DNA from 2 places in the Polycladomyces zharkentensis genome. Region 1 is predicted to be linked to the other one. Evidence: a T-box and tRNA genes for the amino acid it is inferred to sense, from the RefSeq annotation. Region 1 holds a T-box; the other holds one or more tRNA genes.
The links. A T-box is a leader RNA that pairs with one kind of tRNA and senses whether it is charged. The one in region 1 lies ahead of serS (serine--tRNA ligase), so its partner is inferred to be a tRNA-Ser.
Positions count from the first base shown of each region.

Region 1 (16,172 bases):
ATCTGACGATTCAAGTGCGAATTCCACACCGGGCGGATGATAAAGAACAAGTAAATGTGGAAAGAATAGGAAATATCGTCTTGCCCGGACGCATCTTGGGAGACATCGTACGCAAATTGCCGGGTGATGAAGTGGAGTGGACGGCAGAGCGTCTGATCACCACGATTCGCTCGGGTCAGGCCCGGTTCCAGCTGAACGGGCTGGATGCCGAGGAATATCCGCGTCTGCCGCAACTGGAGGAACATCAAACGTTCAGCATGCAGGCGGACCTGTTGAAATCCATGATCCGGCAAACCGGTTTTGCCGTTTCAACACAAGAAGCACGGGGCGTGCTGACGGGGGTGTTGTGCCAGCTGAAACAGGGACGCCTGATCTTCGTCGCCACCGACAGTCACCGACTCTCCCGCCGGGAAGCCGAGGTGGAAGCCAATCCGGAACTGGATTTGCACAATGTCATCATCCCCGGCAAAAGCTTGTCAGAGCTGGCCAAGATTTTGGCGGATCAGGACGGTTGGGTGGACGTGGTCGTCGCGGACAACCAAATCCTGGTCAAAGCGGACAACCTGATGTTCTTCTCCCGACTGCTGGAAGGGAATTATCCGGACACCAACCGGGTCATTCCCCAAGGCGGCATCTCGGAGATGGTCACGTCCACGCGCGAAATGCTGGAATCGGTGGAGCGTGCCTCATTAATTAGTCGGGATGGACGTGATAATGTGATAAAATGGACTGTGAAAGCCGAAGGGCATGTGGAAGTCACTTCGGCCGCACAGGATGTCGGTGTGGCGACCGAAGAGGTTCCCGCCAAGGTGAGCGGTGAAGAACTGACCATCTCGTTTAACGCCCGATACATGATGGAGGCCCTTCGGGCCGTGGACAGCGAAGAGATCCGCATCACCTTCACGGGGACGATGACGCCGTTCGTCATCCAACCGGCCGACCGTGAGGACGCCCTTCACTTGATTGTTCCGATCCGCACGCGCTAGGGTGTGTGATGTCCATGAGGCGGCACGTGTTTCCGGGCGGGTGAAAACGAAGCCCGACCGAACGAGAACCGAAAAGCAGGGATGGGGTCGCGGGCAAAATTCTGTAAGTGAAGCCTACTTTGCCCGCGTCCTGCATTTCTTCCTCACAGGACAAAGGTGGAGCGAGCCGGGATAACGGACGATATTCACCGAACACGCCACAAGCGAACGGTTGCGGATGAGGAAAAGAAGGAGTTGGAGTGAAGACCCCGTGGAAATCGTCAAGATCGACACCCCCTATATTACGCTTGGTCAATTGCTAAAAGTGCTGGATGTGATCCAGACCGGCGGGCAGGCCAAATGGTTTCTCGCCGAACACGTCGTGAGAGTGAACGGCGAAGAGGAGGACCGCCGCGGACGCAAAATTTATCCACAGGACATCGTGGAGATCGACGGGTTGGAGCCGGTGCGCGTGGTGGCGGACTGACAGGAGGGACCGTTTTGCGTGTACAACGTTTGCAACTTCGCCATTATCGCAACATCGACCACCTCGACTTGACGTGTCCGGGGGAACTCCACCTCTTCATCGGTCCCAATGCACAAGGGAAAACCAATATCCTGGAATCCCTGTACGTACTGGCTTTGGGCAAGTCGCACCGCGCGCGTTCCCACAAGGAATTGATCCAGTGGGATCAACCGTTTGCCCAACTGAATGCGCGCGTCATGCGCGGCGAAGGAACAGAACGGCTGGAAATCCGTTTGACGGAACAGGGGAAAAAGGCCAGCCGAAACGGGTTGGAGCAGCGCCGGCTGTCCGAATACATCGGCACGCTGACGGCGGTGTTGTTCGCCCCGGAGGATTTGGCGCTGGTCAAGGGAAGCCCGCAGGTTCGTCGCCGGTTTCTGGACATGGAAATCGGCCAGGTCAGCCCCGCCTATGTGCATCATCTGTCGCAATACAACAAACTGATGGTCCAGCGGAACCATCTGCTCAAAGAATTGTTCCGCAACCGTCGCCAATTCACCCTGTTGGAAGTGTTGGACCATCAGCTCGCGCAAGCCGCTGCCGTTGTATGGAAGAAGCGGGCCGCGTTCATTGGGCGGTTGGCCGTTTGGGCAGAAGAGATCCACCGGGCCATCACCCAAGGGCAGGAACGGCTGCAACTCCGGTATCGCCCCTCCATTCCCGTCGGGTCCGAAGAGGAGGAACCCGTGTTGGCCGAACGTTTGGTCCGTCAGTTGGAAAGGGTGCGTGAAAAGGAAATCGCCCGGGGCAGCACATCGATCGGACCGCACCGGGATGATCTGCAGCTTGCGGTCGGTGAAACGGACCTTCATACATACGGTTCCCAAGGACAACAGCGAACGGCCGCACTTTCGCTCAAATTGGCGGAGATTGAACTGATTCGACAGGAAACCGGTCATTATCCCATTCTTCTTTTGGATGATGTCCTGTCCGAATTGGACGATCACCGCAAAACGCACCTGTTGGAAGCGATCCGTGGAAAGGTGCAGACGTTTGTCACCGCGACCGGCTTGGAAGGAATCGGCTCCGACACGTTGGCACGGGCGCAAGTGTACGCGGTCAAGCAGGGGACCCTTTCCGAATGGAGGTGATCCGGGTGTATATTCACTTGGGTGGCAACAAGATGATTCGTTCCACCGAGGTGGTGGCCATCTTGGATGCAGGAACGCGTCGAGCACCCCATTCGCTCGCGCCGTTTTTGGAGGCGGCACAGGCGAGCGGGCGCATGGAAACCATTTCGCATGAAGAGGTTAAGTCCTACGTGGTGACGAAAGAGGCGATCTATCCCTCGCCGATCTCATCGACCACGCTGATGAAACGGGCACAACCGCCCCGAAACAGTTCTCATCGATCATCTTGAATTTTCCGCAAGCCGACGGCAAGTTTTCACATAGGAGAGAGTAGGTGAAGTTGGTGTCAGCACAAAAAACCAACTATGACGAAACACAGATTCAGGTACTTGAAGGTTTGGAAGCTGTTCGCAAGCGTCCGGGGATGTACATCGGCTCCACCAGCAGCCGCGGGCTGCACCACTTGGTGTGGGAAGTGGTGGACAACAGTATCGACGAAGCATTGGCCGGACGATGCGATACAATCGAAGTGACGGTGCACGAAGACAACAGCGTTACCGTGGAGGATAACGGGAGCGGGATTCCGGTCGGGATCCATCCCAAAATGGGCAGGCCCGCGGTGGAAGTGGTGATGACCGTCCTCCATGCCGGCGGGAAATTCGGCGGCGACGGATACAAAATCTCCGGCGGATTGCACGGGGTGGGTGTTTCCGTCGTCAACGCCCTGTCCGAATGGCTGGAGGTCATCGTCAAGCGGGACGGCAAGGTGCACCGGCAGCGTTACCGTCGCGGCGTGCCGGAATTCGACCTGCAGGTCATCGGGGAAACGAATGAGACCGGTACAACCGTGACGTTCAAACCCGATCCGGAAATTTTTACAGAGACGACCGTTTACGATTATGACGTCCTGCAAAAGCGGCTTCGGGAGCTGGCGTTTTTGAACCGCGGCGTGAAGATCACCTTGCGGGACGAGCGGGGCGAAGGCAAGGCCGAGACGTTCAAGTACGACGGGGGGATTATCCAGTTTGTCGAGCATTTGAACCGCAACCGGGAAGTGCTGCATCAACCCCCGATTTACATTGAGGGGCAAAAGGAAGGTCTCGAGGTGCAAATCGCCCTGCAATACAACGATTCCTACTCGTCCAACATCTACTCGTTCGCCAACAACATTCACACGCATGAGGGCGGGACGCACGAAGCCGGTTTCAAATCCGCGCTCACCCGGGTGATCAACGATTACGCCCGGCGGAACAATCTGCTCAAAGACAACGACAGCAACCTGACCGGGGACGACGTGCGTGAAGGCCTGACCGCCATCGTCAGTGTGAAGATCCCCGATCCGCAATTTGAGGGGCAAACCAAGACCAAACTGGGCAACAGTGAAGCCCGGACGGTGACGGAAACCCTGTTTGCTGAGCATTTTGGGATGTATCTGGATGAGCATCCGACCGAAGCGAAAAAGATCATCAACAAGGCGGTGATGGCGGCACGGGCACGGGAGGCCGCCCGGAAGGCGCGCGAGTTGACCCGGCGCAAAAACGCGTTGGAAGTGAGTTCTCTGCCGGGGAAACTGGCTGATTGCACGTCCCGGGATGCTTCCATCAGCGAGTTGTACCTGGTTGAGGGGGATTCCGCGGGCGGTACCGCCAAGCAAGGGCGCGACCGCATGTTCCAGGCGATTTTGCCTTTGCGCGGAAAAATCCTCAACGTCGAAAAGGCGCGTCTTGACAAAGCCTTGTCCAACGAAGAGATTCGTACGATCATCACGGCGTTGGGCACGGGGATCGGTGAAGACTTCCAATTGGACAAGGCCCGGTACCACAAGATCATCATCATGACGGACGCAGACGTGGACGGTGCACACATCCGTACCTTGCTCTTGACGTTCTTCTACCGTTACATGCGGCCGCTCATCGAGGCGGGGTACGTCTATATCGCCCAGCCGCCCCTGTACAAAATCACGCAGGGCAAAACGATTCGCTATGCCTACAACGACCGGGAGAAAGAGCAAATGGTCCGCGATATGGAAGGCAAGGGCAAAATCGAAATTCAGCGGTACAAAGGGTTGGGCGAAATGAACGCCACCCAGCTTTGGGAGACGACAATGGACCCCGAAAGCCGCACCTTGCTCAAAGTGTCACTGGAAGACGCGATGGATGCGGATACGGTCTTTGAAACGCTGATGGGAGACAAAGTAGAGCCGCGCCGCGAATTCATCCAGGAATACGCCAAACAGGTACGCAACCTGGATGTCTGATACGGCGTGAATCGGAGGGAATAGAGATATGCCTGAGGGAACCGAGCGTATACACGAAGTGAATATCAGCCAGGAGATGCGCAACTCGTTTTTGGACTATGCGATGAGCGTCATCGTCAGCCGGGCCCTGCCGGACGTCCGAGACGGATTGAAGCCGGTGCACCGCCGGATTCTCTACACCATGTTTGATTTGGGGATGACCCCGGACAAACCGTACAAAAAATCGTCCCGTGTCGTCGGGAACGTGACTGCTCAGTTCCACCCGCACGGTGATGCGGCCGTGTACGACGCGATGGTTCGCATGGCACAGGATTTCTCCTACCGTTACATGCTGGTGGACGGCCATGGCAACTTTGGTTCCGTTGACGGGGACGCGCCCGCCGCGATGCGTTACACCGAAGCCCGGATGGCGCCGATCACTTTGGAGTTGCTGCGGGACATCCACAAAGACACGATCGACTTCGGTCCCAACTACGACGGTCAACAGGAAGAACCGCTGGTGTTGCCCGCTCGTTTCCCCAACCTGCTGGTCAACGGGGCATCGGGCATCGCCGTCGGGATGGCCACCAACATTCCCCCGCACAACTTGCGGGAAGCAATTGATGGCCTGATCCTGATGATTGACAATCCCGATGTGACGATCGATGAATTGATGAAAAAGATCAAAGGACCGGACTTTCCCACCGGCGGCATCATCATGGGCAAGGATGGCATCAAGAAGGCCTACCGGACCGGCCGGGGAAGCATTCAGATCCGGGCCAAAACAAGGATCGAAGAAGCCAACAACGGCAAGATGCGCATCGTGGTCGAAGAGTTGCCGTACCAGGTGAACAAGGCGAAACTGGTGGAGAAAATCGCCGAACTGGTGCGGGACAAAAAGATCGAAGGCATTACCGACCTGCGCGATGAATCCGACCGCAACGGCATGCGTGTCGTCATCGAATTGCGCCGGGATGTCAACCCGCAAATCATCTTGAACAACTTGTTCAAACACACCGCTTTGCAAACCAGCTTCGGTGTGATCATGCTGGCCTTGGTGGACGGCCAGCCGCGGATTCTCAACCTCAAGCAACTGCTCCATCACTATCTGGAGCATCAGATCGAGGTGATCCGCCGCCGCACGGCTTACGATCTGCGCAAAGCGGAAGAGCGGGCTCACATCCTCGAAGGGCTGCGCATCGCGCTGGATCACATCGACGAAGTGATCGCCCTGATTCGCGGCTCGCGCACCGCACAGGAAGCGCGCGACGGGCTGATGGGACGGTTCGGTTTGTCCGAGAAGCAGGCACAGGCGATCCTGGACATGCGTCTGCAACGTTTGACCGGTTTGGAGCGGGAAAAAATTGAAGACGAGTACCAGGAACTGCAAAAATTGATCGCTCACTTGCGCGACATCTTGTCCAGTGAAGAAAAGATTCGCGGGGTGGTACGCGAGGAACTGCTGGAAATCCGCGAGAAATACGGGGACAACCGGCGGACGCGGATTCGCGCCAAGGCGGACGAGATCGATGAGGAAGATCTGATTCCGGAAGAAGAGGTGGCGATCCTGCTCACCCACCGCGGGTACATCAAGCGGATGCCGCTGTCCACCTACCGCGCGCAAAAGCGTGGAGGGCGCGGTGTCACTGGCATGGGCACGCGGGAAGACGATTTCGTCCAGCACCTGTTCGTCACCCATTCACACAACCACCTCTTGTTCTTCTCCAACAAGGGGAAAGTCTATCGGCTCAAAGCGTATGAAGTGCCGGAGCTGGGGCGGACGGCCCGGGGAACGCCGATCATCAACCTGATCCAGATTGATCAGGATGAATACATCCATGCGGTCATCCCGGTCAAGGAGTTCGCTCAAGACAAATTCCTCTTCTTCGCCACCCGACACGGTGTCGTGAAAAAGACGGCGTTGCAGGAGTTTGAGAACATCCGGCGCAACGGCTTGTTCGCCATTAACCTGCGTGAAGGTGACGAGCTGGTCGGCGTCCACCTGACCGACGGCAACCAGGAGATCGTGCTGGGAACCAAGCACGGTATGTCCATCCGTTTCCCCGAGCAGGAAGTCAGGGAAATGGGCCGGGCGGCAACCGGAGTGAAAGGGATCACCCTGGCCGAAGGGGATGAAGTAATCGACATGGACATCGCCACGGATGGACTGGACGTGATGATCGTCACTTCCAAAGGGTACGGCAAACGGACCCCGCTGGAAGAGTATCGCGTACAATCCCGTGGCGGCAAGGGAATCAAGACGCTCAGTCTGAACAAGCGAAAGGGATATGTTGTCGGACATAAAGTGGTATCGCCGGAAGAAGACCTCATGATCGTCACCACAGGCGGCGTCGTGAACCGGCAGAAAATCGCGGGTATCTCCACGCAGGGACGCTATGCCCAGGGTGTCAAGCTGATTCACCTGAAAGAGGGCGAGGAAGTGGCCACCGTCGCCCCGGTTCACAAAGAAGAGGAAAACGGAGAAGAGACAAATGAGTAGGAACGATCGGAGCCTCCCTTTGATGGGAGGCTCCGTGACTGATGGCAAGCTGAGGGCGTGTCTGGCCATTGATAAAGAGCGAGCGGGAAACCCCTCCCTTCAAGGTTGGGATGAACGCGAGCGTCGGACGCGGGAGGGATTGGTCCCTGTCGCAAGTCCGACAGCATTTGGGTGCAACCAAGCCGAGAAGTACACAAACACTGGAAACGGCTATGCGAGCAAGAACTCGTGAAATGAAAAATCCCGGGGCCTGGACGAAGCCATCGTGGAAGGATGTGGGTTGCCGCGCCGGATGAAGCGAGAAGCACAAGGCGACCGGGGGGAGTGCCTATGGTGCTCAGCGTGTGGGGCAAGTCACGTGATATGGACCCGGATTGGAACTTGCGGCCTTTGGCATGAAAGGAGGCCTCCCTTTGATGGGAGACCTCCTTTTTGTCGACATCCGTCAGTTATTGATATAACGCTCAAAGACGAAACCGAAATCCTTGACGCGATATTGCTTGGTGGTGTCCACCAGCCATTGGAAGGAAGCCTGGTTCAACTCTTTGAACTGATTGACCAATCCGCTTTCCGTGCTCGCTACCCGGCTCAGCGTTTGGGAAGCCAGCTCCAGGCTTTGTTTGGCATAGGACAGCAACACTTCATTTTCGTGGGTAATTTCCGCGATTTTGATCAACGCCTTGTATAAATCCTTCAACTCTTCCAGATGCTTTTTGTGTACATCGATGGAGTAGTGTTGGGAACCGATATTGAATTTGATTTCCACGTCCATGTCCATCGTACCGGCGGTTTCAAGCACAACATTGGAGATTTTGTGCGTCACGTAATCAAAGCGGCGGAGCACCCGCTTTTTGCTGGTCGCGCTGGTGCCGTCCAGGTGGATCAACGCCTTGTTGGTAAAGCAGTACTCATCCGATTTCGACTTGATCAGAAAATAGATTTTCTCGCCGTCTTCATGCATCAAATAATCATCGGCGTCCACCTTGTCGTAATCCTTCGGATAGATCACAGACCCGATATCGCTCAATCCCAATACGTCGGCTGCCACTTTTCCGAACATGATTCCCAACCTTTCTTTTTGAGGATGATCGTCATATTTTTCGCTCTATTCAACCATGATTATAACATGAATGGAAGAATTGTCATATACGAGAGAAAGGATTTTATACAGGAAGTATTGGGTCCTGACGAAGTTCTGTGTCCCCGGCTTATGTTAGCATATTGGTTGTGATAAGAACTTTAAATGAGATTCTTGCCCTTGGAAGGTGATATGGAGGTTGAAACCCAGCCTCATATCGGGTTTCCCACAGGTTATCCACAGAGTTATCCACAACCCGTGGAGGAACTGTGGAAACATCCGTTCCGGCCCCACAGGGCTTCCCATACCAACAACGGCGTCTTGACCCGTACCAGAAATAAAAACGAACGGATCAACGCCGTCTCTTCGGCCGTACCTTCGAGATTCATCTCCGCCCACAACGGTGTTTCATAGCGGCAGAGCATACTGAGCGCAAACAGGATGGCATAGTGGACCAACAGCTCGGGGAGGAGTCCGCATACGGTGTTTTCACCTGAATATACGAAAGTTTGATTCGCCAGGGAAGTTCGAAACCAGGGGTGAACCCCTTCCGGCCGGGCCGGTTTGCCATGATCGGATTGCAGTTGAAAGGAAACGCGGCCGTTGTCGGCGGATAAGAGGATAAAGGTATGGTTCCCTGCTGCCCGTGGTTCGTTCAAACGTCGAATCCAGCCGGCAGGTGTCAAGTGCAACGCATCGAGCAATGTTTCGGAAACCGAGAAGGAAAAAGGGGTTGTCACATCCTTATCGTGACAGACGATCGGGTACAGCGTGGTCCGCCCATAGAGAAACCGGTACGTTTCCTGCAATTCCGGAATCAACCCCCACAATTCCTTCAGGGGCAATACTTCGCCAGTCAGTCCCCATATTCCAAACAGGCCAAGCAGTAACGGAAACAAACCCTCCTTTTGCACACGAACTTCTTCGTCCCGAAAGCGGAACAGGCTTTTTTTCCGTTTGCGTGTGGAGAGTCCGTGCCGCAGGACCGAAGTGTTTTGGGGATAATCGGGCACCCGTGACAGTACGAGCGCCTTCATCAAATGCATCATGCCATAGTAGGCGGGAAGTGGTTGAATCAGCGGGTCACATGTCCGTATGGAGTAGATGGTCTCCCGGCCCAATTTGAGGTAATAGCGGAATGGTTGGGAACTGAGAAATGCCGCCCTTTCCGCATTTTCCACTCCCTGTTCCCGGTAGCGTTCGGTCAAAAACCGCTTGGCCGCCGGTTCGTTTTCCAACCGCAAAAACAACGACCAGACGGTTTCCTCCGTCGGTTGGATCACTGGGATACACCTCGAATGTCAGGGTTTCGTTAGTCTGCCCGTTTCGTGGAAAGTCATGCTTTGTTTAGAAAATTCAACCTTGCAAAACTCCATGAAAATAAGGGGGTTTGTCTTGACGGACCGAGTAAGTGTCTGTTACACTTGCACAAACTGTCATTCGGAAACTTAAACAAAAAAGGGGATCGGATGTACCCATGTGGGATGACAAATTTGCCAAGGAAGGTCTCACGTTTGACGACGTATTGCTGATACCCAACAAGACGGACGTGTTGCCGCGCGACGTGGATGTTTCCACCAAGCTGGCGGACAAGATCAGGTTGAACATCCCGTTGATCAGTGCCGGCATGGATACGGTGACGGAAGCGCCGATGGCCATCGCGTTGGCCCGGCAAGGCGGTATCGGTATCATCCACAAGAACATGAAAATCGAGGAACAGGCAGAAGAAGTGGATCGCGTCAAGCGTTCCGAGAGCGGGGTCATCACCAATCCGTTTTATCTCCATCCCGATCACAAAGTGTATGAAGCGGAAGAATTGATGTCGAAATACCGGATTTCCGGTGTGCCGATTGTGGATGAAAAGCGGAAACTGGTAGGGATCATCACCAACCGGGATTTGCGCTTTGTCCACGATTATTCGACGCCGATCAGCGAAGTGATGACCAAAGAGAATCTGGTCACGGCGCCGGTCGGCACCACGCTGAAAGAAGCGGAAGGCATCCTGCAAAAACACAAGATCGAAAAATTGCCCTTGGTGGACGAAAACGGTGTACTCAAAGGACTCATCACCATCAAGGATATTGAAAAAGCCACATTGTTCCCCCATGCCGCCAAGGATGACCAAGGCCGCCTGTTGGCCGGTGCGGCGGTCGGTGTATCGCAGGATACGTTTAAGCGGGCGGCAGCGCTTGTGGAAGCGGAAGTGGACGTGTTGGTGGTGGATACCGCGCATGGCCATTCCAAAGGTGTGCTGGAGACGGTGGCCAAGTTGCGGGAGATGTTCCCCGATCTGGTCATCATCGCCGGAAATGTGGCGACGGCTGAGGGGACCCGCGATCTGATCGAGGCCGGTGCCAGCATTGTCAAAGTGGGGATCGGTCCCGGTTCGATCTGTACCACGCGCATCGTGGCGGGTATCGGCGTACCGCAAATCACGGCCATCTACGATTGTGCCACGGCGGCACGCGAATACGGTGTCCCGATTATCGCCGACGGAGGAATCCGTTATTCCGGCGACATCGTCAAAGCGATCGCCGCAGGCGCGCACGCGGTCATGTTGGGCAGTCTGTTCGCTGGTTGTGAGGAATCCCCGGGTGAATCGGAGATTTACCAAGGGCGCCGGTTTAAGGTGTACCGTGGCATGGGTTCGCTCGGCGCGATGCAGGCGGGCAGCAAAGACCGCTACTTCCAGGAAAATGAACGCAAGCTGGTACCTGAAGGCATCGAAGGTCGCGTGCCATACAAAGGACCGGTGGCAGACACGGTGTACCAGCTGATCGGCGGACTTCGGGCCGGCATGGGTTACTGCGGGGCGAAAAATCTGGACGAGCTGCGTGAAAACACACGGTTCATCCGGATCACCAATGCATCGTTGCGCGAAAGCCATCCGCACGACATCCAGATTACCAAAGAAGCACCCAACTACCATCTGTGAGATATGGCGAAATTCGGCAGGGAATTATCCCTGCTTTTTTCTTGTCTTTTTTCTGTCATTGATTCTGCACAATCGCGAACGTAAAATGGAGATATGCTTGTGTTCAATTTTTCCAATTGTCGCCGGAGGTGACCCGTTTGCGTCGCTGGTTTCGGAGTGCTCCAAAGAGAAAAATCGCCGCACTCCTACTGATCTTTTGTCTGCTTCCCTCCCTCGTACCGGCACAGGCCGCTTCAAAACCGCCTCAGGTTCGCGCTGCTTCCTACATCGTGATGGAGTTCCAATCCGGCCGGGTGCTGGCGGAGAAAGAAGCGGATGTACCTCGTCCGCCGGCCAGCATGACCAAGATGATGGTGGAATACATCGTCATGGAAAAGGTTCGGCGAGGGGAACTTCATTGGGAAGATCAGGTGACGGTAAGCAAGCACGCCGCGGGTGTGAACGAGGCCCAAGTGAATTTGGTGCAAGGTGAAAAGCGGACCGTATTGGAGCTGTTTACGGCCATGTCGGTCTATTCGGCCAACGACGCGACCGTTGCCTTGGCCGAAAAAATCGGCGGGAGCGAAGAAGCGTTTGTGGAATTGATGAACCGCAAGGCCCGGGAATTGGGAATGACCCGGACGCATTACCACAATGCGACGGGGCTGGACAACCATTTGTATGACGATCCGCCCAACGTGCCGGGCTCCCATGTCATGTCCGCCCGTGACTGTGCGCTTTTGGCACGTCGGTTGTTGAAAGATTATCCGGAAGTGACCAAGATCATTTCCCAACCGCGTATCGTGTTTCGAAAAGGGGAATCGCGCCAACAACGTCTGACCAACTGGAATCTTATGTTGCCGGGACTCAAATTTTATTACCCCGGCGTGGACGGATTGAAAACCGGTCACACCAGAAACGCGGGATATTGTTTTACCGGAACCGCCGTGAAAAATGGGATGCGGTTGATCACCGTTGTGATGGATACACCGGCCGAAAGCACCCGATTTACAGCCACGAAGCAACTGTTGGATTACGGTTTCGGCCAATTCACCCTGAAAACGATTCTTGCGGGCGGGCAAGTGATACCAGGATACGAACGTGTGCCGGTAACGGACGGTGCGGTGCCCGAGATTCCACTGGTGACAGATCGTCCTGTCGTGTTTCCGGTTGAAAAAGGCCAAGAGGGCCGGTTCGACTTGCAAGTGCATTACATAAAAAAACTGGAAGCACCGCTTCGTGCCGGAGAGGTAGTCGGTACACTGCGAATTTTGTATGATGGGAAAGAGATGAAAAATCCAGATCCCATTCCCGTCAAGGTTCTTCAGGATGTGGAAAAAGCCAGCTGGTGGGAGCTGTTTTTCCGGAAAATCGGTGAGGAAGTCAGTGGTCTGTTTTCCTGATGATGACAACCGGTGAAACCGATTTGTCGACTATCGTCAGGATGTGTCTGATCAAACAGCCTTTTCCCGGCAAGTAACTTCTCTTTGTGGGGATGGGTTGATCAGTCATCCCGGGGGTTGGTCTCTCACAGCTCCACGGTTATTTGGTATAATAAATATACTGAGTGCGAGAATACAATCAACGATCAAGCATACATGCATTGGATGGAGACCCATCGGGATCGGAAAGAGCAGGGGGAGAAGCAATGGCTGAGAAAACCGTGATCACAGGTACGGACCGTGTCAAGCGCGGCATGGCCGAAATGCAAAAAGGCGGCGTCATCATGGATGTCGTCAATGCCGAACAGGCCAAAATCGCGGAAGCCGCCGGCGCGGTGGCCGTCATGGCGCTGGAGCGCGTCCCGGCAGATATTCGGGCCGCGGGCGGCGTGGCGCGGATGGCGGACCCGACCGTCATCGAAGAAGTGATGAATGCGGTGAGCATTCCGGTCATGGCCAAAGCGCGCATCGGACACTTCGTGGAGGCACGTCTGTTGGAAGCGCTGGGCGTGGACTACATCGACGAGAGTGAAGTGCTCACGCCGGCGGACGACGTGTACCATATCGATAAAACGCAGTTTACCGTGCCATTCGTCTGCGGAGCGCGGGATTTGGGCGAAGCGCTGCGCCGGATCGGAGAAGGCGCTTCAATGATCCGGACCAAAGGGGAACCCGGCACCGGCAATATCGTCGAAGCCGTCCGCCATATGCGGATGATGCAGAGCCAGATCCGCAAGGTGCAATCGATGTCCCGCGATGAGCTGATGGCGGAAGCCAAACAGCTGGGGGCGCCGTATGAGCTGTTGTTGCAAGTGCACGAAACCGGGCGCCTGCCGGTCGTCAACTTCGCCGCAGGCGGTGTGGCGACACCGGCGGACGCGGCGTTGATGATGCACCTGGGTGCCGACGGCGTCTTCGTCGGTTCGGGGATTTTCAAATCGGAGAATCCGGAAAAATATGCCCGTGCGATCGTGGAAGCGACGGCGCACTACGAAGATTTTGAGCTGATCGCCCATCTTTCCAAAGGGTTGGGCGGCGCGATGACGGGAATCGAAATTTCCCGCCTCGCCAAAGAAGACCGCATGCAGGAACGCGGCTGGTAATGGGAGGAATGGCACGATGAAAATCGGGGTGCTCGCTTTGCAGGGAGCCGTTCGGGAGCATCTGCGTCTGTTGGAAATGGCCGGCGCCGACGCGGTGCCGGTGAAACGGTCCGACCAGCTGGCCGATCTGGACGGCTTGGTCATTCCGGGCGGGGAATCCACCACCATCAGCAAGCTGATGCACAAATACGACCTTGTGGAGCCGGTCAAACGGATGGCCGAAGCGGGGAAACCGATGTTCGGTACCTGCGCCGGTCTGATCCTGCTGGCCAAACGCATCGAAGGGACGGATACCCACCATTTGGGTTTAATGGATATCGCCGTGGAACGGAATGCATTCGGCCGTCAGCGTGAAAGTTTTGAAGCCGATCTGAGCATTCGCGGGGTGGCCGATGACTTCCGTGCGGTGTTCATCCGGGCGCCGTACATCACACAAGTGGGTGACGGAGTGGAAGTATTGTCCGAGATTGACGGAAAAATCGTGGCGGCCCGCCAAGGTCACCTGCTCGGTGCCGCATTCCATCCTGAGCTGACTGATGACGTACGGGTACACGCCTATTTCGTGGACATGGTCAAGGAATCCCTGCAAGTCCCGACGGTTTAAATGCGGGATGTTGGATGATAATAGGATAGAAAGCACCAAAGCAACCGTGGATTCAACACGTGAATAACCGGCATCCAGATGTGCCACGGAAATCCATCTGACATATGCCAAATGCGCTGATGAGAACAAGTACCTTCATTTTGGCGGTTACAGAGAGGCGGTGGGTGGTGCGAACCGTCCCGCCGGATGAAGGGAATCCCTCTCGGAGCAGGGCGTGAAAGCGCGGACCCGTCAACGGTTCCGTGCCCGAAACGCTTCCGTCAGGCGGAACGTTACTCCGTCGGAGAGCGGGCCGAAACGGTGGGAAACCATCCTTTTCGGTCAACAAGGGTGGCAACGCGGAACCTTCCGTCCCTTCGGTGGCGGGAGGTTTTTTATTTTTGGATTGGGAGGTTGATCGTGCATGCTGGACATGAAACTGTTGCGCAATCGGTTTGATGAAGTGAAAGCCAGGTTGCAACATCGCGGAGAAGATATCAGCGGGCTGGATTCCTTTCAGCAACTGGACGAAAAGCGAAGGGAACTCCTGCGACAAACCGAGCAGTTGAAAAACCGGCGCAACACGGTTTCCCGGGAAATCGCCCAAAAGAAAAAAGCGGGAGAAGATGCCACCGCCGAGATTGAAAACATGAGGCGGGTCGGAGACGAGATCAAACGGTTGGATGAGGAACTGCGTCGAGTAGAAGCGGAATTGGAAGACATCCTGTTAACCATCCCCAACCTGCCACACGAAAGCGTGCCGGTGGGGGACAGCGAGGAAGACAATGTCCCTGTCCGCCATTGGGGAGAAGTACCCCGCTTTGATTTTGAACCGAAACCGCATTGGGAAATTGCGCAAGCGTTGGATATCCTGGACTTTGAGCGTGCGGGTAAAGTGGTCGGTTCCCGCTTCGTCTTCTACAAAGGGGCGGGTGCCCGGCTGGAACGGGCACTGATCAACTTCATGCTGGATCTGCACACGGAACAACATGGGTACGTGGAGATGATACCACCTTATATGGTGAACAGGGAGAGCATGACCGGTACGGGTCAGTTGCCCAAATTTGAAGAAGACGCGTTCGGCGTGCGGGATACGGATTATTTCCTCATCCCCACGGCAGAGGTGCCGGTAACCAATTTTCACGCCGGGGAAATCCTGTTGGAGGAGGAGCTGCCGATCCGATATGCGGCGCTCAGTGCCTGCTTCCGTTCGGAGGCCGGTTCCGCCGGACGGGATACCCGCGGGTTGATTCGTCTCCATCAGTTCAACAAAGTGGAGTTGGTGAAATTCGTCCGCCCCGAGGATTCCTATCAGGAGCTGGAGACATTGGTGGAGGATGCGGAAAAAGTCCTGCAGCTGCTGGAATTACCCTACCGTGTATTGAACATGTGTACGGCCGATCTGGGATTCACCGCCGCAAAAAAATACGATTTGGAAGTCTGGTTGCCCAGCTCGGGAACCTACAGGGAGATTTCCTCCTGCAGCAACTTTGAGGATTTTCAGGCCCGTCGGGCCAACATTCGCTTTCGCCGCAACCCGAAAAGCAAGCCGGAATTCGTCCACACACTGAACGGTTCGGGATTGGCGCTCGGGCGGACGGTAGCGGCCATTTTGGAAAATCATCAGCAGGCCGACGGCAGCGTGCGGATTCCGAAAGCGCTCCAGCCCTACATGGGCGGAAAGGAATTCATCCGTCCGGCGGGACAGTGACGGAAGGAAAAGCAGGGATGAACGTGAAGGGGGGACCGTTTTCC
Region 1 covers NZ_JAFHAP010000002.1:100,892-117,063, forward strand. The annotation lists gene dnaN (DNA polymerase III subunit beta) at 1-986, shown strand, start outside; gene yaaA (S4 domain-containing protein YaaA) at 1,204-1,452, shown strand; gene recF (DNA replication/repair protein RecF) at 1,467-2,582, shown strand; gene remB (extracellular matrix regulator RemB) at 2,573-2,851, shown strand; gene gyrB (DNA topoisomerase (ATP-hydrolyzing) subunit B) at 2,905-4,818, shown strand; gene gyrA (DNA gyrase subunit A) at 4,847-7,297, shown strand; gene JQC72_RS01435 (PH domain-containing protein) at 7,743-8,357, opposite strand; gene JQC72_RS01440 (YaaC family protein) at 8,621-9,658, opposite strand; gene guaB (IMP dehydrogenase) at 9,853-11,310, shown strand; gene JQC72_RS01450 (D-alanyl-D-alanine carboxypeptidase family protein) at 11,448-12,692, shown strand; gene pdxS (pyridoxal 5'-phosphate synthase lyase subunit PdxS) at 12,938-13,834, shown strand; gene pdxT (pyridoxal 5'-phosphate synthase glutaminase subunit PdxT) at 13,851-14,438, shown strand; T-box leader at 14,546-14,797, shown strand; gene serS (serine--tRNA ligase) at 14,842-16,128, shown strand.

Region 2 (16,172 bases), on a different contig from region 1:
TCATCGCCGCCAAACTCCAGTCCACCGGTGTCAATCAGGTGGAAGGAGCGCCCGTTCCATTCTCCGCGGCAATAGATCCGGTCACGGGTGATCCCCGGTTTATCTTCCACGATGGCGATTCTTTCCCCTGCTATCCGATTGAAAATGGTCGATTTCCCCACATTGGGCCGACCCACAATCGCTACTACTGGCAAACTCATCTGCTACCTCTCCTCAAATCGTACAAATCCGAACCTGTCAGCCAGACATACCTTATCTTATCCGTAAAACCACGATTAATCAACCAGAAAAGCGGCCTGAACCGCTTTCTCCCACCCTTGGGGCGACGTTTTCCGGTCCAGTGGCCGCTCGCGGAAAGCCGTCCACTCATTACTCTGATCGGTGAACGATCGGGCACACCCCGGTCAAGTTCCCCGCTTCTCCCGCCCCATGCAACTGCCGTTTCACCTGTTTCACCAAATCGACCAACGTCGGGTAACTGCGTGTGATCCCCCAAGCTGCGATCGGTCGGCCGATGATGCGGATGCCATAACGCCGGGACAATGCTCCGCCCACTTTGGTCATCATTGTAATACACCTCAACGCGCCGACAAAGTGAAAGGACTCAGGATCGGCACCCGCCAGCACCAAGATCGATTTGATCGTTTGAAGCGCTGCCGCGGGCTGGCCGCCCAAGCCCATCGTATATACGCGAAATCCTTTTTCGTCCTTTCCCTTGTAAAAAAGAGACCCGAGATGACGGTCATCGGATCGGTCGAAATCGGGTAATGCCATAATCTCTCGCACACCGGGAACCCGTGAATCCGGCAGTCTCCCCAAATGAATCGCTGCGGCGATCACGGATGAATGTGCACTGCCGTAACAATGATAGATGATGTTCACCGTTTCAGCTCCTTTGCCACCTGCGGGAACAGACGCGGTACTTGTTTTTCCAGTTCATGCCACGACCGCACCCGTGGACTGCGGGATATCAAAAGGATCATCTCCCAATCCAGAGGAGAAGACCCGACCAGCGGCAGGAAATAATGGATTGCCCTTTTGACAACCTTCCCGTTTTGCCTGACCCCACCGAAAAACAGCGCATAACCGTCCTCATTTGAGCCTGCCGGCCACAACCGACCCACCTGCGCCCAATCCATGCCGGTTTTTCGTCCCCATGCCACGACATCTGCGGGAACCCCATCTTTCCGCCAGCGATGGGCGTCCCCGTAAGCCGCTATCAGCGCAGCGGCTCCGTCATCCTCACTGAGATAAATCCTCCTCTTCATGAATGCCTCACGACGATCACGGTCTCCGGCTCCAGTTCATGCGCCATACCGTCCAATATGTTGGCCAGAGTCGCACTGAAGTGCTGCACCTCTTCCGTTGATTGTGCCAAAAAAACGGGAACCGCACCATTGCCCATTCGGTCCGGTTTACAGGAGACGACAGCCAATATGGATTGTGAAATGGTGATATCGATCATGACAATCCCCTCCCGCCCGACGCAGTGTTGCGATGCCGGGCCTCCATCGGCATGCGGATGGCGCTCTCCAGCACGGGTACACGAGCCACGGCATCGATGACTTTCTGCTCATCCTTTTCATGCGGCAACACCAGAATTCCCAATCGACCGTCTTCCAGCTTCCGTTTGGCGATCGGCACCAATCCGGCATCCCCGGTATCGCGGTAGACCCCCAGTGTGGCCGAAACATCGTGCAGAATCGCCTGTCGTTGTCCCAAGTTGGCCAATGTCACCACACTGACGTCATTCAGCGGCCGAACCACCACCCCCACCCCGTGTCGTTCGATTCGTTCCCGATCCCCTTTCAGCCCCACGTTCATCAAATGAATGTCGTCCACAAACAGGTTGGCCCCCTCCCAACGCAGGTTTCCGAGGCGAATTTCGGCAATTTCCCGCAGGACTTTCCCGGTGCGCAGGCGGGCTGCCACGAGGATCATGACCAATCCCGCGATGACGCCACCGTACCAGCGATGGCTGATCACCACGACGAGGGAAGTGATAAACGATGAAAAAATGACCAAATAGTTTCGCCCTTCAAATACCATGGCGATTCCCTCGATATAGGAAGAGCCGCGAGGCACCAGTTCCATTTGATCCAGTTTGGACATCGTTTCCCGTTCCATATTGCGAACTTCGCGAAATTGTTGTGCTGCCAGAGCCAAAAACGTGATGGCCGTATAGTTGCGATCCAACAATGCGGGGACAGCGACGGCGCCCATACCGGCGGCGATCAGCCCCAACGACAAATGCATCACGTGCCCGTGCGGGTATGTGGGGTAGTGCCGATAATCGGTCCGCAACATCAACAGCCGTGTCACAAAGCCGGCCATCACACCGATGATCACCGCCCACGTATACAGGTCCAAACGCATCATCTTTTCTATCATCCAATCCCAACCTCCCCGTCCTGATCAACGCGTTGTTCGAAACAGCCGCACACGAACCCAGTCGGTCGTTGATTTCCCGCACAGATGCACGGTCAACCATCCCGCCAAGAAAAGCACCACCGTATCCATCCATGCCCCGTTTCCGATTTGAAGCGGCCGAAACATCTGGCGATGAAGGATCAACCAAATTCCATCCGCTAAAAACAGTCCGCCCAGTACAGCAACTGTTCGATCAATCCAGTTTTTGTGCCCCGTCCACAGAAGCAACCACAGCAACCCCAACATGATCCCATGGAGCCAGAATCCTGTAAAAGACGGACGCGTCCAAGACCATTCCCTGATCAGAAAAAAAACCACACCGGCCATTGCCATACTGTTCAACAGCTTTCCCCATGCGCGACGGTCGCTTTTGGTCAATAACACCAAAAATCCAGCCGCCAACCACAACCAGGACAATTGAACATGCACATCCGGCGTGATTTGCACTTCCAACGGGAATACCAGCCCCCATGACAACAACCATCTGCGGAATCGTATCGGATCTTGCACATGGAATGCTTGGTGGATCTGCGGCAACCAGCCGGTGACTGATAAAATCCAAACGGTCCAGACGCATAGTTGCGCCGGAATACCCGGTGCCAATGTCAAAACGCTCCTTTGTCATAAAAAAATGATTCCATCTCACTGTATCATGTAGTATGCGCCTTGATCCGTTTTTTAGCATGAAAAAACCGGCGAACTTGAAAGTTCGCCGGTTTTCGGTCCATGTCCGGAAAACTTATTTCAAGCGGCGGAGTTGGTCACCGAACACGTCGCCCAACGTGACATTCAATCCGCCGTTATTGTTGTTGCGGTCAACGTTTTGCAGTTCTTTGCGCGCTTCTTCCTGTTCGGCATCCTTGATGCTGAGGCTGATCCGTTTTTGTTCCGGCATCATATCCAGCACCTTGACGCGCACCTCTTGTCCCTCTTCCAATACTTCAGCAGGTGTGGCGATATGCTTGCGGGAGATTTGCGAGATGTGAACCAACCCTTCCACGCCCGGATACACTTCGACAAAGGCACCGAAGGAAACCAGACGTTTCACGGTACCGGTAATCACATCACCGACTTTGATCTCATCCCCCACTTTTTCCCACGGACCCGGTTGCGTTTCCTTGATGCTCAAGCTGATCCGCTCGTTATCGCGATCCACTTTGAGCACTTTCACCTGTACTTTGTCACCTTCGGCCAATACGTCGGACGGATGTTCCACCCGGTTCCAAGCCAGCTCGGACACATGAACCAGACCATCCACGCCCCCAATATCCACGAAAGCGCCGAAGTCGGTGATCCGCTGTACCGTGCCTTCAATCACTTGACCTTCCTGCAAGCTTTCCAGTGTGGCCCGTTTCTGCTTCTCAGCTTCCTCTTCCAAAACCGCTTTATGGGACAGGATCAATTTGTTTTTGGAAGGATCGATTTCGATGACTTTCAGCGGCAAGGTACGTCCTTTGTAATCGGAGAAATCTTCCACAAAGTGACGCTCCACCAAGGAGGCCGGGATAAAGCCGCGAACGCCTACGTCTACGACCAAACCGCCTTTGACGATGTCAGCCACAGTCGCTTCCAGCGTTTCGCCGGATTCAAAATTCCGTTGCAGTTCCGCCCAGGCGCGTTCGGCATCCACCGCACGTTTGGACAGAATCAATTTATCCTCCTCGTCGTTGACGCGCAGCACTTTGACCTCCACTTCCTGTCCTTCCTGCAAAACGTCGGACACTCGATCCACATGGAGGCTGGACAACTCTGAAATCGGGATCACACCGTCAAATTTGTATCCGACGTCCACCAATGCCTGGTTGTCCTCCACCTTGGTCACTTTGCCCTTGACCACGTCCCCACGCTTCAACGGAGTCACTTCTGCCATTTCGGATTTCATTTCTTCCACCATGACGACAACCTCCTCATTTCCCTGCAAGCTGATCAGTCAATCTATCCTCTCCAAAAAATTAGAGAGCGAATGAAAACGAATGGACCGCCCGCGAGCCGGCACTCCGACGAGTCCGATGACAGGGATCGTTTTACGTGATGGCTGGACCTTCCCCATCACAACCCCCTACGATCCGGCATGTGATCGAAAACAAACGGGTGATTCCCAATGATTCGCAAGAATGGGGAAATGCCCACTCCTGTGATTTCAAGAAGACATGCGCCCGCTTTCTTTCATGATGCCCAACACCAACGGGATCAGAATGACCAGCCCGCCGATCATCCCGACCACTGCACCTATTTTTCCCAATCGCCAAGCCACAGAGAGCAGGAAGAATCCGACCAAAACGAGAACCATCACTCGCGGAAAACGTTTGACGACCGCAAGCGGATGCTGTCGCAAACGAAGCGTCAACAGGAGCCATACAACCAGAACAGCCCCGATCATCACCTTCATTGTCCGCTTCCTTCCTCGATCAGACGCCGGATTTCCGTCATGATCCGTTTGGTCGCTTCCTTGGTCGTCTCCGTGTTCACCTTGGTCTCCAACCACGGTGTCAAATCAACAGGGGGACCGAAACGAAGGCGGATGGGACGGAAAAGTCGGTAAGGGCCGATGATCGCTGCCGGCACAACGGTCGCTTTGCTTTTTAATGCGAGGAATGCCGCACCGGGTCGGCCATCGCCCAACTCCCCGGTTTTCGAACGCGTCCCTTCGGGAAAGATGACCAAAACCCGTTTCTGTTCCAACAATTCCAGAGCAAGTTTGATCGCACGTTTATCGGATGCCCCCCGTTTGACGGGAAACGCTCCCAAAGCTTGAATCAGCTGTCTGAGCAGGGGTATGCGAAACAACTCCTCTTTGGCCATGAAATGCACTTTGCGCTGAAGTGCCGAACCGACCAGCGGAGGGTCCAGATTGCCGATATGATTGCAACAAACGATAACAGGGCCGTCAGCCGGGATGTGATGCGCCCCATCAACTCTCCAGCGATAAACCAAGGTGAAAAAACAACGGCACACCCAACGCGCAAATGGATATAACATCTTACTCTCCACCGCCCACTTTGGTTCGACAGAGTTCCAAAATTCGCTCCACCACATCGTCGATGGAACGGGACGTGGTGTCGATTTCCACTGCATCATCCGCTTTGCGCAAAGGGGCGTGTTCACGAGTGGTGTCCGCTTCGTCCCGTCGTCGAATCGCTTCTTTCAATTCCTCCAAATTTGCGGAAAATCCGCGGCGCATCATTTCCAGATACCGCCGACGGGCACGCTCCTCGATGGAAGCGGTCAAAAATACTTTCACATCGGCATCGGGCAGCACATAGGTGCCGATGTCCCGGCCATCCATGACAACACCAGTCTTTTGTGCAATCGCCCGTTGTTTCTCCACCAATGCCTCCCGGACACCGGGGATTCGGGCCACTGCCGACACCTGGGCTGTCACCTCGGGGGAGCGGATCTCTTCGGTTACACGAACACCATCCACCCAAATGTCTGTCGGATGAATATCGATTTGGGTCTGCTGCGCCAAACGCGTCACAGCCACTTCATCCGACGGATTCACCTGCTCGCGCAGGGCTTTCCAAGTGACTGCCCGATACATGGCGCCGGTATCGACATACGTCAGTCCCAGCCGGTCCGCCACTTGTCGGGCAACCGTACTCTTCCCGGCACCTGCCGGGCCGTCGATCGCGACTGAAAAAGACTTCATGCCCACGATTCCTCCCATAAGCGGGATGAAATGAAAACGAGCAGGTCGAGCCTGCTCGATTGTGGATAACTTTATTCGATTCAACTCGATTTCAAGTGATCCCCTATCGAAAAACTCCGACCGTGAGACAGACAGCGATTTCGCAATCCGCTATGTATTCCTTTGTTGTCAATTCTGTTTTTAGGTTACCACAAAACCCTGTCCCGTGCAATGACCTTCACCATTTTTTTCTGTCATTTTCCCGCTGGTGGTGTGGGATCTTCGTTCACGTGAAAGGGAGGAACAGGACAGGGACCGTATCCCCGGTGGTTTCACGGGATAAACGGTCCCGTTTAAAATTTCGCGTTCTCCTTCCGGCTTGCTCGGCCTTCACCCTGCAAAGGCAGACATGCCGCCCCGCACTTCGGCTGTCGTTACAACGATGTCGTATCCGCCTTTTTCACCTTATCCACAAATTCTTCCCGTCCGTTGTCCGCATTGATGAAGATGCGGTACTGGTCATCTCCCAGCCAACCGACAAACTCGTAGCACAGGACGGGATTGCCGTCTTCACCGTAGATGACAGCCAGATTGCTCTTCTCCAGATTGAGCCGGGGATTGACCGCCTTTTCTGCCTGTTTCGCAGACAGGCGGGGACGGTGAAGCGATTTCATCACGGGATGATTGAACACGTAATCATTGGCCTGCAGCGCCATGATCTCTCCATTGTCCAGCGCCACCTTCACCGTGACGGTTTCCGGATAGATCAACACTCCCCGTTCTTGGTGAACAAACGTAAACGTCGCTGTCCGTTGCGAGGAATCATACGAAACGGCCCGCATCGTTGGATAGCCCAGCCGGTTTAAAAACCGCGATGCACGCTGCTGCGCTTCCCCGATTGACAACCGTTGCCGCTCAACCGGTCTGTCGAACATCAACCATACCAGATAGCCGCCCTTTTTGGTGAAGTCCGCATAAACCACATAACCGTCCTCCCGCTTCAACCGGGCGGAGTACGTTTGAAAGTCCCCTTTGCGGTTTTCCGTCACCACGATGCCCCGCGTGGAAGGCCGACCCAGCACAAACGCCAGTTTGTTTTTTACTTCCTGCACCGTTGCCGGCTTTCCGGGAAGCCGCACATATTGTTGTTTTTTCCTGGCTTCCTGGTTGTGAATGGTGGGTCCCCAATCCACTTCGGAATAAGCGTCCATCGTATTGTCCACTTTGCGGAACCCGTCAATGATGGTCGTGTCCATCTTTTTCCCTTCCGTGGCCAGCGCCAGTTCCACATCCATCCAACGCAAATTGCGCGACAACACCTGGGACTGCACTTTCTGCAATTCTGTCTGCACCTGACTCGCCCGTTCGTACAATGACCGCAGCGTGCCCCATTCTTTGTCCGTCAACGGTTGTTTATCAAGGTCCCTCAATCCGACGCGAAAACTGAAATCGCCCATCTTGGACAAAAATTCCTCTGTCTTGTTAAATGGCATCAATGTCAGCGGCAATTGGGAAAGATCGCTCTGCGCAGCATAAGTGAGCCGCCAGACATTGGTCAAGCAGTTGACCATGGATGGCCGCGTTTGTAAAACCAACGTTTTGCCCAACTCATCCTGCAATTGATCCAAGTGAAAATTCAGCTCGTGAAACGCTCGCTGATACTGGTTTTCCGCTTTGATCAGCACTGCATTCTTATCCTGGTTCTCTTGATAACCCCACACCACCGTACCGATCAGCGCGATCACGGCAATGGGAAACAGTATCGCGGCTATGCGTCTGTACACGTCATGATTCCTCCCTCTTCAACGACAGAAAATATGTTTGCCGATCCGTTTGACCTGCGGACGATTCCAGATCCATTTGGATGTGGCGGTAGCCGGATTGAAATAGTACAAACATCCTGACACGGGATCCCAACCATTGATCGCGTCCATCGCCGCTTTTTTGGCGGTCGCGTCGGGTGTCAACCAAATCTGACCGTCCGATACCGCCGTAAACGCTCCCGGCTCAAAGATGACACCCGGGATACTGTTGGGAAACTTGGGTGACGCCACCCGATTCAGAATGACGGCGCCGATGGCGACCTGCCCGATATACGGCTCTCCTCTTGCTTCCCCGTAAATCGCATTGGCCATCAACTGGATATCATTCGCAGAAAACTTTCCGCTGTATTTGCCCACACGGGCGGCGGAAGTGTCAAGAGAACCGGTGAGACAGAACACGAGGGTGAAACAGCTGACCAGGAGTAAAACGCGCACCGGAAACTTCCGCTTCATGCTTTCCCCCTCCATGATATTGCCTTTGGAGGTAGTCTGGGCCAAAGATTCCCCCTTTATGCAACAAAAAAAGCCGGTTTCAACCGGCTGTCACTGGCTGACAGTGCCTTGCGGTGAGACACTGTCTTTCGGAAACGTCCAAGCGAAGCATGTCACTGTTTCAGCATCGCTCGGTATGGATGTCAAAATCGGTTTGATTATCGCACAAACATTGCTTGAAACCTGTTTCAATTTGTCCTTTTCGCATACGTCCTTTCAGTACGAACCGCTCTCCGCAACGCTTGCAACGAATCCGCACCCAGTACTTGTCTTTGTTCATATGCCGCTCACCCTGATCCGTTCCCAACGTGTATGATCATTTTACCCAAATCCGTCACCTACGATACGGATACCTTACGCGTTATGTGTTCGGCAATTTTTTCTCCATGAAAGCGTCCGTTTTCGATGAAGATTTTGTTGGCGTCATGTCCCGCCGCAATGACTCCGGCAATATAAAGACCCGGCACGTCGGTTTCCATTGTGTCGGGATCATGGGTCGGTTCCCCCGTCTTTGGATCGAACGTCACCCCCAATGTTTCCATCAGGGAACGGTCCGGTCGGTATCCGGTCATGGCGAATACCGCATCATTGGCAATTTCCAACCGCCGCCCCTCCTGCTCCAGAACGACGGTATCCGGTTTGATTTCCCGTACTTCGCTGTTCCAATACATATGGATCCAGCCTTTGCGGATCGCGCTTTCGATTACCGGCTTCAACCAGGCTTTGACACTGTCGGTAAACGCCGATCGGCGATAGGACATCGTCACCTTTGCCCCGGCCCGATAGAGTTCCAACGCGGCGATCACCGCCGAATTTTTCCCTCCGACCACCAGCACTTCCAATCCCGAAAACGGATGTCCTTCCTCAAAATAATGATGTACTTTGGGCAGATCTTCTCCGGGAATCCCCATCAAATTGGGATTGTCATAATAACCGGTGGCAATGACGACGTGACGGGTTCGATACTGAAGGGATCGACCGTTTTTCTCCGTCTGTACGTCAAAAACGCCGTCGTCGTCTTTCTCCACGCGCACCACTTTTTCGTACGTACGGATGCGTAAATCATATTTTTCCGCTACCGTGCGATAATATACCAACGCCTCGTGACGGGTCGGCTTTTCACGGGCGGTCACGAACGGCACATCCCCGATCTCCAGCAATTCCGGGGTACTGAAAAAGGTCATGTGTGTGGGAAAATGATAAATCGAATTGACCAAGCATCCTTTTTCAATCACCAACGGGGAAAGCCCCCGGTTTTTCGCTTCCACCGCAACGGATAATCCACACGGTCCCGCTCCGATGATGATCAGATCTTCCATTGCTTCACCACCCCTGACGATGAAAACACCCTGAGACAGGGTGTTTTCTATTCAGCATTTCTTTATTATTTTATTATACCCAACCGCGGAAACGGGAGGCTTCGGCCATTTTTCGCACGCCCACCATGTAAGCGGCAAGGCGCATGTCCACGTTGCGGGATTGTGCTGTATGATAGACGTTTTCAAATGCTTTGACCATGATTTCTTCCAGTTTCCGCTCCACTTCTTCTTCGGACCAATAATAACCCTGATTGTTCTGTACCCATTCGAAATACGAAACCGTCACGCCACCTGCACTGGCCAACACGTCAGGGACGAGCAAAATCCCCCGCTCGTGCAGAATGCGTGTCGCCTCCAAGGTGGTCGGGCCGTTGGCCGCTTCAACGACAATGTTGGCACGGATGCGATGCGCATTGGATGCTGTAATTTGGTTTTCCACCGCTGCCGGTACCAAAATGTCGCAATCCAACTCGAGCAGTTCCTGGTTGGTGATCGTATCTTTGAACAGCTTGGTTACCGTTCCGAACGAGTCGCGTCGATCGAGAAGATAGTCGATATCCAATCCGTTTTCATCATACAAACCGCCGTAGGCGTCGGAAATGCCGATAATCTTGGCCCCCGCATCACTCATGAACTTCGCGAGGAAGCTGCCGGCATTGCCAAAGCCCTGGATTACAACCCTGGCGCCTTTGATGTCCAGGTTGCGCTTCTTGGCCGCTTCGCGGATCATGATCGTCACACCTTTGGCCGTAGCCGTCTCCCTGCCCCGGGACCCGCCCAGCACGAGCGGTTTGCCGGTGATGAATCCGGGGGAGTCAAATTCGCGAATTCGGCTGTATTCATCCATCATCCACGCCATGATCTGTGAGTTGGTAAATACATCCGGCGCGGGAATATCTTTGGTCGGACCCACAATTTGGCTGATCGCCCGAACATAGCCGCGTGAAAGCCGTTCCAATTCGCGGAAGGACATCTGCCGCGGATCGCAGACGATCCCGCCTTTCCCGCCGCCGTACGGCAAATCGACGATTCCCGCTTTCAAACTCATCCAAATCGAAAGCGCTTTCACTTCATTTTCCGTTACATCCGGATGAAAGCGCACACCGCCCTTTGTCGGACCGACTGCGTCATTGTGCTGTGCGCGGTAGCCTGTAAACACCTTGACGGAACCATCGTCCATCCGCACCGGGATTCGGACCGTCAACACGCGCAAAGGCTCCTTCAACAGTTCGTAGACATGCTCCGGATAACCCAGCTTCTCCAGCGCCTGCTTGATCACGACCTGCGTGGATGCGAGTACGTCGAGGTTTTCTTTCGGTTCCACGGATTCGTTGGTCCTCTCAGACTGTTGTCCCATCCCTTACCACCTCAAAAGAAAGTTCCCATCAATCCAATGCTCAGTATACACTTTTTTTCAAAAAAACATGGGGTCGTCCTTACACAGTATACAACACATCCCCTATTGAAGAAACACCATTTGTCTTGACGAATCAATGAAGGGAGACAAAAAGCCATTTCAAAAAAAATGAAATTCCATTCCTAATGAATGAATATGCAGGGGACAGCGGTGGATCACCCACGAGGGGAAACGCGGTTTTTTTGGGAGATACTGCTCACCGCCTGCGGTCCGTTTCGAAGCGGACATGTATTGCTTCCGGCGGGGTGAACCGGAAAAACAAACGCAGAACGCAAGAATATACGGGTTGACCTATTTTTGAAAGAAGCGCAAAATCGATTTTGGGGAACGATTACAGGGAACAGGGGAAAATCGTGACTGAATATCACCGGCATCCGGATCTCCTTGAAAGGAAAGGATCGAACCTTATGACGCGAACTGCGTTGCTCCTATTTGCTCATCCCGATGATGAAACGTTTACTTGCGGCGGGACCATCGCCAAATATGCCCATGATCCCGGTGTAAGAATCATCCTGTATTGCGCCACGCGGGGCGAAGCTGGCAAGGTGGGGGACCCTCCTTTATGCCGTCCCGAAGAGTTGGGTGATGTGCGCGAAAGGGAATTGGCACGTGCAGCGAAAATCCTCGGAATCCACATGGTCATCCAGCGGAATTTCGGCGACGGGAAGTTGTCCCGCTTGCCCAGGGAGGAATTGACCAAGGACATTTTACAGGTGATGGAGAAAGTACGCCCCGACGTCATCGTCACCTTCCCGCCTGATGGCATCTCTGGCCATGCCGACCACCGCGCATTGCACCAAGCTGTTGTGCAAGCCTGTGATGAGGCAAAAAACCGCTGGAATTTCAAATTGTACTATGTGGTCATACCCCGATCAACAGCACCTGATGCGGGAGCCATTTACACCACACCCGACGATGATGTCACCACCTCGGTTGATGTGACAGCCCATCGGCAGGCGATCATGGAAGCATTGCGCCAACATCGCACCCAGCACTTGTCCATCGAACGCGTGTTTCCGGGAGTGTTGGCTGGAGAGTGGCAACGACTGCGCACAACGGAATATTATCAGCTGGCAATGCAGAACGGCCGATGGCTGTTGCAACCGGATTTGAAAGAAACGGATTGGTGGGGATAAAGGTTTACCGACCGTGGAAAAAAGCAGGGGCCGACTTCCCTTTCACACAGGGAGTCAGCCCCTTACGTGTATCCATCAAACATACGCACCGGACCGATGCGTACGCTTATTGGCCAAAATAGCGGATCAATTGATCGATCGCATGGTTCGTCATTACCGCTTTACCGTATTCGGCCAACATATGTTCGGTCAGCGTGGAAGGTTCTCCGAATTCAGTCAAAATGGCGATGACGGCTTGCAGATAATCCGTTTGGATTTCTTCGTCAAACACGAGGAAGTATTGATTCTGGTAAGCGTACACCTTGCCGCCCCCGCGAATCAAAGACCGCAAGCGGATCGCCGCCTGAACGAGATCTTCGAAATCCGAAAAGCGGAAAATGATCTGCTCACTTTCCTCCAGCGTCACTTCCAACTCATACATGTCGTCATCGAGATCGTCCTCGGGCTCAGGGGTACGACCGCGGGTGACTACGACCACCATCCCCTGCGTCGGAAGGGCAAACACTTCTACCGCCACAGGCCCCGCAATCTCAAACCCCAGCTCCTGATACGCCTGTTCCATCATGTCATTGAACAGTTCGTGCACCTTGGGGATATCTCGCCACATGTCCTCTTTGTTGATCCCGCGATCTAGTAGATCGTCCATGGATAAGTAGAAGCGGACCTTGTCTCGCCCTAAACGCTCGACGCGCATGGGTTTACCCTCCCTCGCTGGAGACCTGCTCCATACAGCGTATGAGGGTGAATTGCGTTTCGTTACGCAAACAGGTCTCCAATTTCTCTCTTTAATTACATGATACATCATATGGGCGGGGAATGCACCTGAACATCCTGTTGCAAATAAAAAAAGAACCCCTTTGACGGGTTATCGTCGATCCTCATTCCAATAGAATGGAGGGGGCACCCGGAATCGAACCGGGGATAAGGGATTTGCAGTCCCGTGCCTTACCACTTGGCTATGCCCCCACGTTTTGGCAGGGGCGGTAGGAATCGAACCCACACTAGAGGTTTTGGAGACCTCCGTTCTACCATTAAACTACGCCCCTGCGTGATGGTAGCGGCGGAGGGCCTCGAACCCCCGACCTCACGGGTATGAACCGTACGCTCTAGCCAACTGAGCTACGCCGCCACACATGGCGGAGAGAGCGGGATTCGAACCCGCGCGGGGCCATTCGGCCCCCTAACGGTTTAGCAAACCGTCCCCTTCGGCCACTTGGGTATCTCTCCGCTTCATTTGATGTGACAATTTTTATCTTAGTATGATTGTCCCACTGTGTCAAGGGGGATTTGAGGTGGTATCGGAGAACCCGTTCCTCGCGTCCCGCGCTGAGGCAGCCGTATATTTCCCCCACCCGAGCGCGCGCCACTTTCGATAGAGGAGCCACCCTTCCCGCACCCCGAACAGCACCAAAACCGTTACGGCATGCCCGCCCAATTGAGAGATCCCGTACCATCCCAATCCGATCCCGGTCGCACAGCGAATCAACTCAAGACGGCGCAGGGGGTGGCTCCACGGAAACGGCCACTCCCACATCCGGACGAAGGAGCGGATGCCCCATCGAGCCACCACAAACGAACAAGGCAGAAAACTGGCCAAAAAAACCCAATAAGGCCATGATAAATATCGTCGCCATCCCTGCCAATCATCCGGAAACAACCGCACTGTCACCCACCACCAACCGATTACACCGGCCAACTCCATCCATCCCCGCAAGCGCATCCGTGTCACCCCTCCGTCTTTTTCCATGTATATCGCGAAGGGGATTGCGGAATAACACTTCATTGAAGACGATCCCAATCCAAATGAATTCGAATGCCGGTGATACAATCAATGACAAAATGGGCGATGATTGCGGGAACCAGTGATCCGCTCCATTCGACCAACATGCCGAAGCCCAGACTGACTGCAAACACCAACAACATCAACGGAATTCGTTTCCAATAGCGAAAATGCACCAGCGTGAACAACAGACAGGAACCCCACAGCCCGATCAAAGATTGTAATGCACCGCGAAACAACAACTCCTCCGCCACCGCTACCAGACAAGCGATCCACACAATGTGTACGGGGGAGCGTCCTTGAAACAACAACCGGTTGATCCCACCGTCATCCCACCAATGAGCGGGAGCCATCCTCGTCAACACAATGTCCACCGCTACCACCAACAGGCCAAATCCCAGTCCGCTCCACCACAGAACGGGATCTTGCCAGTAAAACAGGCGATGCCATCCTCCATCCATCCATTGCAGGAGGAGAAAGCCTGTCAGCATCAATATGGCTTGTGACGCATAAAGATGGAACAACAGCCTGCGGGAGTCGTCTTTTTGATTGGCCTGCAACATGTTTCACCCCTTAATGTCTTACATTCCCAACAATCGGCAAAATTCATGGTTGTTCGCCTGTTTTCGTTCATCGACTTGCAATTCTATACAACTCGTTCTAAAATGAGGTGTGAAACAGATTAGGTTCAAAACAGATTAGGTTCAATTGGGGACTATATGGGAGGAGATTTTTTACATGCGTACTTGGGTAGACAAAGACACTTGCATTGCTTGTGGTGCTTGCGGCGCCACCGCCCCTGACGTGTATGACTACGACGAAGACGGTATCGCTTACGTGATCCTGGACGACAATACCGGTACGGCCGACGTTCCGGAAGAGCTGTGGGACGACGTGCGTGACGCACAAGAAGGTTGCCCCACGGACTCCATCAAAGTGGAAGAATAAACCGACGAAAAGCTGCTCTGATCGAGCAGCTTTTTTCAGGTCAATCAGCGTCAGCATCCAGATACAGGCGAACCGCCGCCAACCCGTCATCCACGTTGACAACGCGACGAAATCCCTGGTTGAGCAGGAAATTGGCGGCATAGATGCTGCGGATGCCATGGGCGCAAAGCACATACACCGTTTTGTCCCGATCCAGCTCGTGCAACCGATTGGGAAGATGATGCAGAGGGATCAAAATCGCACCGTCCAGATGATCCGCTTCCCATTCCTCAGGTTCACGTACATCCAGGATAATCCCGTCCCCCAGTTCTCCTCTCCGGTACTGACGGGCGAACACTTTCGGCGAAATATGATACTGCTCCTGAGAATCCATCCCAACGCCTCTTTTCTTTCATTCTCCCATCCATTGTACCACAAAGATTTCAACCAAAACGGATTTGCTTCGGCACGCCAATCCGACTACAATGGTGGGTAGAGCGAGACTGACAATTCCGATGGTCCCGTTCGATGGAAACATCCGTACATAAGGAGGATAAACGAGACATGGCACAACAAGAATTGATCGTGGATGCATTTATCGAAATTCCGACCGGCAGTCAAAACAAATACGAATACGACAAGGAAAAAGGCGTGTTCCGTCTGGATCGTGTGTTGTACTCCCCGATGCATTACCCGACCGAATACGGTTATCTGGAATCCACCTTGGCCGAAGACGGCGATCCGTTGGATATCTTGGTATTGACCACCTTCCCCACCTTCCCGGGATGCGTCATCCGCTCGCGCGTGATCGGCGTTCTGCTGATGTCCGACGATAAAGGCCAAGATGAGAAACTGTTGGCGGTGCCTGCGGACGACCCGCGCTGGGACAACGTAAAATCCCTGGATGACGTCGCACCGCACGTGTTGAAAGAAATCGAGCACTTCTTCCAAGTATACAAGGATCTGGAGAATAAAGAGACCAAAATCGAAGGCTGGAAGGATGCCCAATTTGCAGCAGACCTGTACCAAGCCTGCCTCAAACGCTATCAAGAGCAGAAGTAATGTAAAACCCCGGCTTTTGCCGGGGTTTTTTGTAGTTTCAGTTAAACGATTCAGGGCACTGCCACCTGCCAACGAACCGAAACCGTGCAATGAAAAGGTTCTTCCGGATCCACTCTCCCGAATGTGCCATAGATTGTTTTCAACCGCCTATATAAGAC
Region 2 covers NZ_JAFHAP010000008.1:393,798-409,969, forward strand. The annotation lists gene der (ribosome biogenesis GTPase Der) at 1-200, opposite strand, end outside; gene JQC72_RS09165 (DUF3189 family protein) at 370-882, opposite strand; gene JQC72_RS09170 (hypothetical protein) at 879-1,268, opposite strand; gene JQC72_RS09175 (capping complex subunit for YIEGIA) at 1,265-1,465, opposite strand; gene JQC72_RS09180 (YIEGIA family protein) at 1,462-2,391, opposite strand; gene JQC72_RS09185 (YphA family membrane protein) at 2,416-3,033, opposite strand; gene rpsA (30S ribosomal protein S1) at 3,170-4,324, opposite strand; gene JQC72_RS09195 (hypothetical protein) at 4,571-4,819, opposite strand; gene JQC72_RS09200 (lysophospholipid acyltransferase family protein) at 4,816-5,409, opposite strand; gene cmk ((d)CMP kinase) at 5,411-6,079, opposite strand; gene ypeB (germination protein YpeB) at 6,493-7,842, opposite strand; partial or broken gene JQC72_RS09215 (cell wall hydrolase) at 7,861-8,217, opposite strand; gene JQC72_RS09220 (hypothetical protein) at 8,393-8,689, shown strand; gene JQC72_RS09225 (YpdA family putative bacillithiol disulfide reductase) at 8,712-9,692, opposite strand; gene JQC72_RS09230 (Glu/Leu/Phe/Val family dehydrogenase) at 9,766-11,049, opposite strand; gene JQC72_RS09235 (PIG-L deacetylase family protein) at 11,517-12,245, shown strand; gene JQC72_RS09240 (genetic competence negative regulator) at 12,352-12,939, opposite strand; tRNA gene JQC72_RS09245 (tRNA-Cys) at 13,138-13,211, opposite strand; tRNA gene JQC72_RS09250 (tRNA-Trp) at 13,218-13,291, opposite strand; tRNA gene JQC72_RS09255 (tRNA-Met) at 13,298-13,374, opposite strand; tRNA gene JQC72_RS09260 (tRNA-Ser) at 13,380-13,472, opposite strand; gene JQC72_RS09265 (hypothetical protein) at 13,522-13,965, opposite strand; gene JQC72_RS09270 (CPBP family intramembrane glutamic endopeptidase) at 14,025-14,588, opposite strand; gene JQC72_RS09275 (ferredoxin) at 14,764-14,973, shown strand; gene JQC72_RS09280 (rhodanese-like domain-containing protein) at 15,014-15,346, opposite strand; gene JQC72_RS09285 (inorganic diphosphatase) at 15,517-16,014, shown strand; gene moaA (GTP 3',8-cyclase MoaA) at 16,154-16,172, opposite strand, start outside.
Region 2: it encodes a tRNA-Ser, which carries the amino acid that the T-box ahead of serS (serine--tRNA ligase) is inferred to sense. The anticodon was not compared.